DNA from 2 places in the Peribacillus phoenicis genome. Region 2 is predicted to be linked to the other one. Evidence: riboswitches for the same ligand, from Rfam matches in the RefSeq annotation. Region 2 holds a riboswitch; the other holds the start of a gene.

Region 1 (6,823 bases), 1.6 Mb from region 2:
ATAAAAAGGAAGCATCTAGTTTCCATGAAAGCATCTCTTCATCTTTTGAAGGAATCGGTGCCGAGATTCAGGAGCAGGATGGACAAATCATGGTCGTCTCACCTATAAAAGGGTCCCCAGCAGAAAAAGCGGGGGTAAAGCCGAATGATATCATTTTAAGTGTGGACGGTAAAAGCGTTGAAGGGCTAAGCTCTTCTGAAGCTGTCCTGAAAATCAGGGGCGAGAAGGGTACGAAAGTGGATCTATCCATCTCAAGAGCTGGTGAGTCGGAACCGATTGAGCTCACCATTAAACGGGACACAATTCCGATTGAGACGGTTTATGCGGAAATGCTTGATGATGGAGTTGCCAAGATTCAAGTCACCAGTTTTTCCGAACATACAGTCCAAGAGCTGAAAACGGCGCTTGAAGAAATGTCCAAGAAGGATATGAAGGGTCTCGTATTGGATTTGCGGGGAAACCCGGGGGGACTGCTTGATCAAGCAATAGAAATGGCAAGCCTGTTCATACCTAATGGGGAAGTGGTCCTTCAAGTTGAGGAGCGCAGCGGGAAAAAACAAGTCTATAAATCGGAGAATGATGGAGAACTGAAAATCCCGGTAGTCGTGTTGATTGATGACGGAAGTGCCAGTGCTTCTGAAATCGTTGCAGCGGCTGTCAGTGAATCTGCGGACATTCCATTGATTGGTGTCAAGTCATTTGGGAAAGGGACAGTGCAGACTGCCGAAGACTTTGAAGATGGATCTAACTTCAAATATACGGCAGCTAAATGGTTGACTCCTGAAGGCAATTGGATTCATAAAAAAGGGATCAAGCCGGATATTACTGTGAAGCTTCCTGGTTATGCCAGCCTTCCGTACATTTCGCCCGATAAGGAATTGAAAGCATCTGATTCTTCGAGTGAAGTGAAAGCTGCTGAAGAGATGCTGAAGGAAGCGGGACATGATCCGGGTAAGGTAGATGGATTCTTTGATGAAGCAACAACGAATGCGGTCACAGCATTCCAAAGGGAACAAAAAATTAAAGAAACTGGCACCATTAAAGATGATACTACCATGAAATTGATGCAGGTCATCCAGGAGAAAATCCTTAAGAATGACACACAAGTGAAAAAGGCGGTAGAAGTATTAAAGAAAGAAATCAATAAATGATTTTGCCCGAATAGCCTGTCAGCGATTATCGTTGGCAGGCTATTTTTGTCGTTTAATGCATAGGATTCCAATATTAGGCAGAGAATAGGGGTAATTTTCCGATGAGGTGAGGTAATGAAAGAAAAGGTATTGTTCATATATCTATTGATCTTGATTCTGGCAGGCTGCACTTATGCCCCTTTACCCAAACAAAATGGAAATGCAGGTACGGAAAAAAAACTAACCAAAGAAGAGAACCAGGAAAGCGTGAAAACATTTCTGTTAATTGGTGTTGATACAAGGGGAGAGGAAAATTCTCGATCAGATGCGATTATACTGGCAAAATATTTTCCTGAGCAGGAAAAACTGAAGCTGGCTTCGATTATGCGTGATAGTTATGTGAAAATCCCCGGGAATAAATCAGGATATAACAAAATAAATGCAGCTTATTATTATGGTGGAAGGGAACTTCTCAAGAAAACCATACAGGAAAACTTTGGTGTCAAGGTCGATCATGTAGCGGTAATTGACTTTCAGGGATTCGTGAAGATGGTCGATTTACTTGCACCTGAGGGGGTAGCGGTGAATGTGGACCAGGAAATCATTGATGATATGAGCATTCAAGCAAGCGTCGGTAAAAATGTTTTACATGGGGAGGAAATATTGAAATATGTCCGTTTTAGACATGACGATGAAAGTGATTTTGGAAGGGTTGAGCGTCAACAAGAAGTAATGGTTCAATTAAAAACAGCGTTTATAAATCAAATCTCGTCCTTCGAAGGGATGGCAGCCCTTCCTAGTATAATCGAACAAGGACTCTCGTACTTGGATACAGATATTGGACTGAAAACAATAATGGAAATGGGTCCAAAAGCCGTCTTCCATACACCGGACACCGTCGAAACCTTAAGGGTTCCAGTGGAAGGAAGCTTTAAAGATGAAATATATCCCCAGTCCGGAGCCGTTTTGGAGATGGACTACACTAAAAATAAGAAGGCACTTCAGGAGTTCTTTTCCAAAAAATAAAAATTGTATTGTGGACCTCGCAAGAATAATCACAAAAACGAGAGGGATACGAAATCCTTCTCGTTTTTTATCATCAATAAAGCAACCTGGATCATTTAACAAAAAGCGGGATGTTTTTAATGAAATCCGGTGTTATGATGCCATTTTCGGTAATGATGCTTGTAATTAGATGATTCGGTGTAACGTCAAAGGCAGGATTGAAAGTCTTCACGTTTTCGGGAGCGATCCTAACACCTTGAATGAAGGTGATTTCCGCTTCATTCCGTTCTTCGATCGGGATGGAAGTGCCGGACTCGAGAGTAAGGTCGAATGTGGTTGATGGAGCGGCCACGTAAAAAGGGATACCAAAGTGCTTGGCTAATATGGCCAATCCCAATGTCCCGATTTTATTGGCTGTATCTCCATTAGCCGCAATTCTGTCGGCACCGACGATAATGCCATTTATTGCTTTCTGGTGAATCGTATGGGCAGCCATATTATCAGAAATTAATGTGACATCCACCCCCGCTTGCATCAATTCCCAAGCAGTCAAACGCGCCCCTTGCAGGACAGGCCTTGTTTCACATGCATACACTTTTAGCGGAAAGTCCTTTTCTTTAGCCAGGTGGAAGGGAGCCAAGGCTGTGCCATACCGAGCCGTGGCAATTCCCCCAGCATTACAATGCGTTAGAATGGAATCTCCTCTAGTGAATAAGGATAAACCATGTTCCCCGATTTTCCTGCACATTTCTTCATCTTCAGCAAAGATGGCTTTAGCCTCCGATACAAGTGCTTCCTTGGCAGTTGAAATGCTTTGCGCAGCTTGCAGGGTAATTTCCATCCTCCTTAACGCCCAAAAAAGGTTGACAGCAGTTGGCCGTGACGAGGCGAGTTTTTCAATATGCCTTGCTACATTTTTCTTGAATTCGGCTAATTCAGTGGTTGTTTCCTGTTTGGCACCAAGTGCAACACCAAATGCTGCTGTCAGTCCAATTGCTGGGGCACCGCGAACTTTTAATGTCAAAATGCTGTCATATACATCATCAACAGAATGAAGTTCAATAAATTCAGTTATGGAAGGCAGGGCTTGTTGATTTAATAATGTAATATGGGAATCAGCCCATTGTACCGAATAAGGTAATGGTGCTAGTTTTGTCATGTGCAGGTCTCCTTTTAAATGGTTGAATAAGATGGCAGTGTACGTTGCTTCAACGCTTCAATTACAGCTGGAACATCCAATTCTTCTCGTTTTTTAATTAAAAAAGCACCAATTTCCAATGTAGCCGTTTTGGCAGCGATCCTTGTTTCTTTATCTTCAATGACATTTAAATCGGCAACATGGGAAAGTCCGATGGTTCGCCGAATCATTTCACAGCCGGCAAAGCCGAATGCATCTTTTTTAAATTTTGTCAGTAAATAAGGCAGATAACCTTTCACATGGCGAAATGGGCTTTTATTTTGGCCTTCCCATAATTCGGAATAAGTTTCTTCAAAGGCATTCCAAAATTCATTAAGGTGTGTGAAAATCTCTTCCTTTCCAGCGCTATTACGTGTGACTGCCTGAAAGAGAAGGTTGGCGGTGTATTGACCAAGGTCAAAACCAACTGGACCATAAAAAGCGAATTCCGGATCGATAACCTTTGTTTCAGTTTTACTTGCAAATATACTTCCAGTATGTAAATCACCATGAAGCAAGGCTTCCTGCTCGGTTTCAAAGCTTTGTTTCAGCTTAGCGACCTCAAGGATCACTTCTTTATCATTCCATATATTTTTGGCGGCATCTGTCAATTCCACCTCGAAATCTCCCGGGAGTTCCTCAAAAAATGGATCCGTGAAAATAAAGACCTCAGTGATTTTGCAGAGTTCGGGATTCGTGAAATGTCGGGCCACTTCCTTTTTCGCAGAGGGTTCTAAATGATAATCGGATGTATAAAATGCCGTTTTCGCAACATATTCACCAATATGCTGAGAAAGCAATGGATATGAATCTCCTTCGATCAATCCTGTTCTAACGATTTTCAAGTGCGATAAATCCTCCATGACCGTGATGGCAAGCTGTTCATCAGAATAATAGACTTGCGGTACGAATTCTGGGCAATAACTTCTGAAATGAATCAACGCATTCGCCTCAATCGCAGCTCTTTTCAATGTCAGCGGCCAGCTTTCGCCAAGTACCTTGGCATAAGGGACCGCTTGTTTAATTATAATTCCTTTATTTGTGACTGTGTCTGTAATATGAAAAACATAATTTAAGTTTCCATCGCCGATTTCTTTACATGTTAAACTTGCATCCGCATTGACCAACCCAAGTTTTTTTGCAAGGGTTATAGCTGTTTCGTTTGTCAATCTCTTAAAATTTGAATGGTTTTGAGTCATTCTTTTCCCCTCCGGATTCAAAATAAGAATAAAAAAGCCTCTTTCATATAGAAAGAGGCAGAAGTTTTGGCTTCGGACCTCTTATCTTCCAGAATATGAATTCTGGTGGAATTAGCACCGTGCTCTGTGGATTTTATAATCCGGCGGTGAATCCGCCCCATTTCACAATGGTATTACAGTCGGTTGCTGGGCTTCATAGGGCCTTTATCCCTCAGCCTGCTCTTGATAAGAGTAAATGTTTTCTGAAATTTTAATCTTCGGGAAAATAATATCAACTTTTTAAATAGTTTGTCAATGGGTAAATTAATAAAAATCAGGACGTCGATCTTCGAATACAGGTATTTTGTTACGTGCATCCGAAACTTTATTGAAGTCCAAGGTGCCTGTCAGGAGTTCGTTTCCTTCTCCGGCTTCACTTATGATATTTCCCCAAGGATCAATAATCAAGGAATGACCGGCAAATATATTATTGACATCAGAGCCTGAGCGATTAACGGCTACAACATAGGCTTGGTTCTCGATGGCACGGCTAATCAATAAGGCTCTCCAGTGATCGAGTCTCGGCTTTGGCCATTCAGCCGTAACGAATAGAACTTCGGCGCCTTTAGCGGTATGGGCTCGCTGCCATTCAGGGAAACGGATGTCATAACAAATGAAACCAGCACATATTTTTTCATCAAGAGTAAATAAACCATCCTTTTCTCCTGGCTTCAGGAAATGATGTTCATCCATTAACTGAAATAAGTGAAGCTTATCATATTCTTTTATGAGATTTCCCTGTTTATCGATGATGATCATGGTGTTATAGATTCCCTTGCTCGTTTTTTTCGCAATGGAACCGCCTACGATGTGAATCTCGTGTTTCCTTGCCTGTGTTTTAAGAAATTCAATCGTTTTTTCGGCCTCTTGATCTGCAATCTCATTTAACCTGCTTAAGTCGTATCCGGTTGTCCAAAGCTCTGGTAAAATGACGATATCGGGTTCCGACCGTGCTGCTTTTTCCAACCATTGTTCCGCAACCTGAAAATTGATATCCGGTTGCCCGAATGCTATATCCATTTGAATACAAGCTATTTTCCACTTCATCGTTTAAAACCCCCATATGTAAAAAATGCTTTACAAGACTATGATAAACATATATCATTTGTGACTAGAATTTCAAGAAATTTCAGAGAAGGTGTATAAATGGTGCAATTCGAAAAATCCAGACAGCTTCAGGACCTGCCTAAGCAGTTTTTTGCCTCACTAGTCGCAAAAGTCAATGCCATCACGGAGCAAGGACATGATGTCATAAATTTAGGTCAGGGAAACCCTGATCAGCCAACACCAGACCATATCGTGAAAAGCTTGCAGTCTGCCGCTGAAAAAACGATTAATCATAAATATTCGCCATTCCGGGGGCATCAATATTTAAAAGATGCTGCTGCCGTCTTTTATGAACGTGAATACGGTGTCAAGCTGGATCCGAAAAGTGAAGTGGCGATTCTCTTCGGGGGAAAGGCAGGTCTTGTCGAACTGCCGCAGTGTTTATTGAATCCGGGTGATACGATTCTTGTTCCGGATCCCGGCTATCCGGATTATCTTTCCGGTGTTGTTTTAGCCCAGGCAAAGACCGAGTTCATGCCCTTGACAGAAGAAAATGATTTTCTTCCAAAATACAGTGACATACATAAAGAAGTACTTGATAAAGCGAAAATGATGTTCTTGAACTATCCGAACAATCCCACAGGTGCTTCTGCAACTGAAAGTTTCTTTGATGAGACCGTCTCTTTTGCAAAAGAGCATTCAATTTGTGTGGTCCACGACTTCGCTTATGGAGCGATAGGATTCGACGGTAAAAAACCGGTAAGCTTTCTCCAGTCAGAGGGAGCGAAGGAAATAGGAATAGAAATATACACACTATCGAAAACATACAATATGGCAGGGTGGAGAGTCGGCTTCGCAGTGGGGAATAAGAGTGTCATAGAAGCTCTTGAACTATTACAAGACCATCTTTATGTGAGTCTATTCCCGGCGATACAAGAAGCTGCGGCAAGCGCTTTGCTTGACTCGCAGAGCTGTGTAGAGCAGTTAGTGCAGATGTACGAGGGCCGAAGGAATGTTTTCATTGAGGGATTGAGGGCAATCGGCTGGGATGTCAAAGCTCCTGCGGCATCATTTTTTGCCTGGCTCAAAGTACCTAAAGGTTTTACGTCCGAGCGTTTTGCAGACTATTTATTAACGCATGCCCACGTTGCTGTTGCCGCAGGAAATGGATTCGGTGAATTTGGCGAAGGATACGTCAGGGTAGGGCTGCTGACTTCGGAAGATCG
Region 2 (6,823 bases):
TAAAGCGATCATTTAAAAAAAACCTGGACAAAAAAATCCATATTGGAATAAGGATTAAGGGGCGCTGACTATGACAGTGCCCTTTTTCCAATGAAGATAAGGACCATGCAAGAGTTGGTCCTTTCAGACTGTAGAAACGTTCCAGTCGGTTTCAGAAATTCAGCTTCCTTTCCGCCAAACAATCTGGCTGGGGCTTGGCTGGCCAGATATTAGGCCGTTGCCGGCGTTATTCGACCTAGACCGAACTATTGACCTAAGACGCCGTTAATCGACCTCCAGGGCACTATATTCGGCCGTTCACTGCAGTTAATCGACCTCCAGGGCACATTATTCGGCCGTTCACGAATTTATCCGATCTACACCTCACTATTCGGACTCCTCGCTGATGTATCTAGCGGGATCTTGGATAGCCAGTTGCAGGATTGTAGCAAATTTCTGGGGATTCCATTCAAAAAGTAAACCATGAAGGTTAACCAAGTAATGTTTTGAAATCATGGTTCGGGATGAGACATTTCTTGTCGACAAACTGAAAGGACCAAGCAAGAGCTTGGTCCTTTTGTGTACAATTTATTAAGCTGTCGGTCCGCCAAGTTCTTCGATTTCACTTGGAACGCTGCCGAATTTCTTGAAGTTAGCACGGAATTGTGCGGCAAGGTCCGTTGCTGCTTCTTTATAAGCGGCAGGATCTGCCCAAGTCTTGATTGGCTGAAGCACTTCATCAGGAACACCAGGAACATGAAGCGGGATATCCAAGCCGAAGATATCATCTTTGATCGTTTCGATGTTCGCTAATTCACCTTCAAGTGCCGCTTGTACCATTGCACGAGTGTAAGCAAGTTTCATACGGCTTCCAGTTCCGTATGCTCCGCCAGTCCATCCAGTGTTGACAAGGTATACCTTTGCATTGTGCTCGTCAATTTTATCACCAAGCATTTCAGCATAGCGTTGAGCTGGAAGAGGTAAGAATGGAGATCCGAAGCAAGTGGAGAATGTAGCTTCCGGTGAAGTTACGCCTCTTTCAGTACCAGCCAATTTACTAGTGTATCCGCTTAGGAAGTGGAACATTGCCTGTTCTTTGGAAAGCTTGCTGATTGGAGGCAGAACGCCTGAAGCATCAGCTGTTAAGAAAATGATTGTATTTGGATGTCCTGCAATACTTGGGTTCACGATGTTATCGATCGCTTGCATTTGGTAAGCAGCACGAGTGTTTTCAGTCAATGAACTGTCATCATAGTTCGCTTCACGTGTATCCGGATCAACAACAACATTTTCCAATACCGCACCGAAACGGATTGCATCGAAAATTTGTGGTTCTTTTTCACGTGAAAGATTGATCGTTTTCGCATAGCAGCCGCCTTCGATGTTGAATACGCCATTAGAAGACCAGCCGTGCTCGTCATCGCCAATCAGTTTACGGCTAGTGTCTGCTGATAAAGTTGTTTTGCCTGTACCGGACAGTCCGAAGAATAAAGCGACGTCCCCTTCACGTCCTACGTTAGCAGAGCAATGCATTGGAAGGATTCCAGCCTCTGGAAGTAAGTAGTTCATGATCGAGAAGATCGATTTTTTCATTTCTCCTGCATATTCCGTTCCGCCAATCAGGATGGTACGGCGTTCAAATGAAACGATGATGAAAGTTTCGGAAGTGGTTCCGTCCACTTCTGGGTCTGCTTTGAAGTTAGGTGCAGAAAGGATTGTGAATTCAGCTTCGTGACCTCTTAGTTCCTCTTCATTTGGACGGATGAACAAAGTATGGGCGAAAAGGTTATGCCAAGCATATTCATTAACAACACGGATTGGAAGACGAGATGATTCGTCTGCACCAGCGAAACCTTTAAAAACAAAAATCTCTTCTTTTGCTTTTAGGTAGTCAACTACTTTATTATATAGTTTATTGAACACATCTTCGGAAATTGGCTGGTTCACTGAACCCCAATCGATTTTATCTTTAACGGATGCTTCTTCCACGATAAATTTATCTTTAGGTGAACGACCAGTATATTTGCCAGTTTCAGCTTTTACTGCGCCTGTTGATGTTAAAACGCCTTCATTTCTGCTTAATACTTTTTCGACCAATTGAGGAACTGAAAGTTGAGTTTGCACATTGTTTCCTGTTAATAACTGGTGTAACTCATTAGAAACATCTACAGAATTCATATATGAGGTACCTTCCTTTGTTTAAGTTTTTAGATTACAATTAGTATAACACATTCATTTAAATAGTCTATACTATTTCTTCTAATTTGTGATTATTTTCAGTTGGTCGCGTTAATCATTTATTCCGGCAGGAACCGAGTCAGGATTTAACACATATACTTTAATGAAGTCAATTTTATTTTAATAGGAAGTAAGTAAGCAATATATTTCCAATGAAGTCGTTTTTCGTTTGCTTAATACTTATTATTAATGGCAATTTTCAACATTTCTATTCGTATTTTGCATTGTAAACCCTTCTAAGACGCTGTATCAACATGTTTTTCAAATGAACGCCATACTGGGCGGAAATGTTCTTTTTAGAAAAGCATTGACAAATTCCAAGCAGATACGATAATATCTTAAATTGTACGGATTCTCTTATCCCGAGTTGGTGGAGGGACAGGCCCTTTGAAACCCAGCAACCTGCCATATTGAACTTGACTCCAAGATCGATCGCCGAAAATAAAGCGAAGATCTTCAAGGAATAGTGGTGATGGTGCTAACCTGAGCAAGGTAAAAAACCCTTGAACGATAAGAGTGAAAGGATAGAAGACAGAATTTTAAACCTTTCCTCATTTGCCAGGGAAGGTTTTTGTGTTTTTTATAAGTAATTCTGTGTCTATAGTTGAAACTAATGAGGGAAACGAGTTCCGTAAAAAACAGGCTTATGCCTACAACATACTAACTTCCAAGGAGGAAATATGATGTCAAAGAAACGTCTATTTACTTCTGAATCTGTTACAGAGGGCCATCCGGACAAAATTTGTGATCAGATTTCAGATTCCATTTTAGATGCTATCCTAGCTAAGGATGCAAATGCACGTGTTGCGTGTGAAACTAGTGTAACAACAGGTCTTGTACTTGTTGCTGGTGAAATTACAACGTCCGCTTACGTGGATATTCCGCGTATCGTTCGTGATACGATTAAAGGAATTGGCTACACACGTGCGAAATACGGTTTCGATGCTGAAACTTGTGCCGTGTTGAGTTCCATTGATGAGCAGTCTGCCGATATCGCAGCTGGTGTCGATAAAGCATTGGAAGCTCGTGAAGGAAACATGTCTGAGGAAGAAATCGATGCAATCGGTGCAGGGGACCAAGGTCTTATGTTCGGATTTGCTTGTAATGAAACAGAAGAGCTTATGCCGCTTCCGATTTCATTGGCGCATAAACTTTCATTCCGCTTGGCTCAAGTTCGTAAAGATGAAACTCTTGCTTACCTACGCCCTGATGGTAAAACACAGGTAACAGTGGAATATGATGAGAATAACCGTCCCGTACGTGTAGATACGATCGTTATCTCTACACAGCATGATGCAGAAATTACACTTGAACAAATTCAAGCAGATCTAAAAGAACATGTGATCAAAGCTGTCGTTCCAGCTGAATTGATCGATGCTCAAACTAAATACTTCATCAACCCTACTGGCCGTTTCGTAATTGGCGGACCTCAAGGGGATGCTGGTCTTACTGGACGTAAAATCATAGTTGATACTTACGGCGGATACGCTCGTCATGGCGGCGGTGCATTCTCTGGTAAGGATGCTACTAAAGTTGACCGTTCTGCTGCATACGCTGCTCGTTACGTTGCGAAAAACATCGTGGCAGCAGGCCTTGCCGACAAAGCGGAAGTTCAATTGGCATACGCAATTGGTGTGGCAGAGCCTGTATCGATTTCAATTGATACGTTCGGAACTGGTACAGTTAGCGAAGAAGTCCTTGTTGACCTAGTTCGCGCCAACTTCGACCTTCGTCCAGCTGGCATCATCAAAATGCTTGACCTTCGTCGCCCGATCTACAAACAAACAGCTGCATACGGACACTTTGGCCGTACAGATGTCGATCTTCCATGGGAACGTACGGACAAAGCAGAAACATTAAAAGCACAAGCGTAAATCATATAAAAAAGGTGTCCCGCAATTTGCGGGGCACCTTTTTTTGTGGATTAATTTTACCCTCAGCGGGAATAATTCAAGAAATCCCAAAGAAATATAAAATATGTGCAAAACTCGTGAGTTAAGGTCGTTTACAAGTTTGTTTGGGTCATCTACTCGTGAGGTTGAAGCGTTACTCATGAATTTGGAACGTTTACTCGTGAGTTTGAGTACAATACTCGTAACTTTCAGTCAATTCACTTTATTCGTTCCGCCGTTTTATAGTATTGTCCTTTTTCGGCATATTCGCGAACGATGCGTTCCATATCCTGGCGATCTTCTTCGTTGATTTCGCGAATGACTTTAGCTGGGCGTCCGAATGCCAGCATGTTCGGTGGAATGACTTTACCTTGGGGAACGAGACTGCCGGCACCGATGAAGGCCCCTTCGCCGATTTCGGCTTCATCAAGTACAATCGATCCCATGCCGATCAGAGCTCCTTTACGGACTTTACAGCTATGTAAAATGACCTGATGGCCAATGGTTACTTCATCCTCGATGATCAATGGATTATTTGGGCTTTGGTGCAGGACGCTGTTATCCTGTATACTGACTTTTTTCCCGATGATGGTTGGGGATACATCACCGCGAATGACGGAATTGAACCAAATTGATGTTTCGTCGCCAATTTTGACATCACCTGTCACGACAGCATTCTCAGCAATATAAGCGCTTTCGGCGATTTCAGGTTCTTTGCCTTTATACGGATAAATAATCATTTTCAATCATTTCCTTTCCGAAGTGAGTGTTTTTATGTATTATTTTAATATACCGTATGCATATACACTTGGCTATTTATAATAGCAATGTACAACTTGTTAGATTTCTTTTTTGTCGAAAATCACGAATATGGTTATAATTTATATATATTATTTTAACTATCATGGATCGTACACAACAAGTGAAAAGTGAAAGGGGGATTTCGAATGTGGAAATGGGAGACAGAAGGAGACGCAAAGGGCGTCATTGTCATCATTCATGGGGCAATGGAACATCACGGACGTTATAAGTGGGTAACACAAATGTGGCTTTCGGCTGGATACCATGTCGTCATGGGCGACCTTCCTGGGCAGGGTATGACTACTCGCGCCTACCGGGGACATATCGATTCCTTTGATGAGTATTTGGACGAAGTGAAAAGCTGGATAGAAGAGGCTTACGAATATTCGTTGCCGGTCTTTTTACTTGGACACAGCATGGGTGGTTTGATTTCGATACGCCTTCTTCAGGAAGAGGAATGGGACATTGCAGGGGTAATTCTTTCTTCTCCATGCTTGGGCCTCGTGACGAAGCCGCCGAAGTTCCTTACAACCATCTCGCATGGTTTGAACATCGTGATGCCTAAGTTCAGGGTTGAATCTGGATTGACACCTGAAATGGCGACGAGAAGCGCAGAAATCCGTGAATCCGATAGAAACGATACATTATATATCACAAGGGTTTCGGTTCGCTGGTATCGCGAGCTTGCACAGGCTATGAAGGATGCTTTTGAAGAGATTCCTGAATTTCAGGATGTGCCGCTTTTGGTCATGCAGGGTGGAGATGACCGAGTCGTGAACAAGAAGGCGGTTCGTGAGTGGTTTAATTATAACTTGGCCAGTGAAAAGCAATATAAGGAATGGCCGAAGCTATATCATGAAATCTTCAATGAACCAGAGCGTGATGATGTATTTCAATATGCACTGAGTTTTGTTGAAAACCGTTTAAAAATATTAGGGTATGTCGTTTGATCAGTACATACTTCAGGATAAATAAAAAACTGCCGAGGTTAGACCTTCGGCAGTTTTTTTATTTGAATCAGCCTGCGTTTTTAAGCAACTCGTTCGACTTGATCACCGGTGCCCAGAAAGTAACCGGGTACATAAATTGGTTCAAGTGTGTAAGTTCTTTTTTATTGGATAATGCGGTTGATAGAAGATGAATGGATTTGAAGGTTAAGTCATTGGCGAATAGGTCCAAAAGCGTCGCTTTCATATTCATGATCGCTTCATGGTTTTGAGTGGAAATCATTAAATCGAGCTGTGGCAGGAACCTATCAAAATGGTGATCGAATTGTTTGAGGTCCTCCATGGTTTTTTGGTTTTCTGTCAACGAGTTAAGCGAGCTGACAAACTCCCCGTATTGTTCACTTGAATCCCTTTTGATTTTTTCAGATAATATATCCGTCAGTAATGAAGTAGGCAAATGTTCCATTTTCTGCACCCTCTTATCTATTTTCTATCATTATAATCATTATAGACGAAAAATTCAAAATGTTGTGATTGGTAATTCTGCTTCTGCGAGTTGGGATTGAAAAAAACACCGTTCGAACAGAACGGTGTCAGATTTATCATCTCTTTTCAATCGCGACAATGAATGGCGGATTGTTTGATTGGTTGATGAACCCGTATTTCAGGATATGGGCTTTCTGTTGAGGGAAGTTCTGTACATAATCCATCAATGCATCCCGTTCTGCCGATCCCCCTGGATGACCATGGTAAATGACGAGGATGATGATGCCTTCAGGCGCCAGCAGTTCGAATAGCTGTTCAATGGCTGATATCGTCGTATCGGCTTGGGTGATGATTGATTTGTCACCGCCAGGAAGGTAGCCCAGGTTGAATATGGCACCCGTGACCTTTCCGGAATGCTCTTTCCCGATGTATTTGCTCAAATGTTGATGCCCATCGTGAATGAGGGTGCAGCACTCTTGT

Evidence for each region. A riboswitch is a leader RNA that binds a small molecule or an ion and turns the genes downstream of it on or off. The one in region 2 is predicted to bind S-adenosylmethionine.
Region 1: linked by a shared signal. The riboswitch ahead of mtnK (S-methyl-5-thioribose kinase) and the one ahead of metK (methionine adenosyltransferase) in region 2 are both predicted to bind S-adenosylmethionine.

The regions. Positions count from the first base shown of each region.
Region 1 is NZ_JBDFMF010000001.1:2,862,860-2,869,682, reverse strand. Features, by position in the region: gene ABC374_RS14015 (lmo1851 family serine protease) at 1-1,151, shown strand, start outside; gene ABC374_RS14010 (LCP family protein) at 1,266-2,156, shown strand; gene mtnA (S-methyl-5-thioribose-1-phosphate isomerase) at 2,248-3,294, opposite strand; gene mtnK (S-methyl-5-thioribose kinase) at 3,309-4,511, opposite strand; SAM riboswitch class I at 4,590-4,743, opposite strand; gene ABC374_RS13995 (carbon-nitrogen family hydrolase) at 4,815-5,597, opposite strand; gene ABC374_RS13990 (pyridoxal phosphate-dependent aminotransferase) at 5,697-6,823, shown strand, end outside.
Region 2 is NZ_JBDFMF010000001.1:4,503,201-4,510,023, reverse strand. Features, by position in the region: gene ABC374_RS22265 (nucleotide sugar dehydrogenase) at 1-16, shown strand, start outside; gene pckA (phosphoenolpyruvate carboxykinase (ATP)) at 571-2,157, opposite strand; SAM riboswitch class I at 2,572-2,734, shown strand; gene metK (methionine adenosyltransferase) at 2,898-4,091, shown strand; gene ABC374_RS22250 (gamma carbonic anhydrase) at 4,328-4,846, opposite strand; gene ABC374_RS22245 (alpha/beta hydrolase) at 5,057-5,860, shown strand; gene ABC374_RS22240 (hypothetical protein) at 5,928-6,323, opposite strand; gene mnmM (tRNA 5-(aminomethyl)-2-thiouridylate-methyltransferase MnmM) at 6,460-6,823, opposite strand, start outside.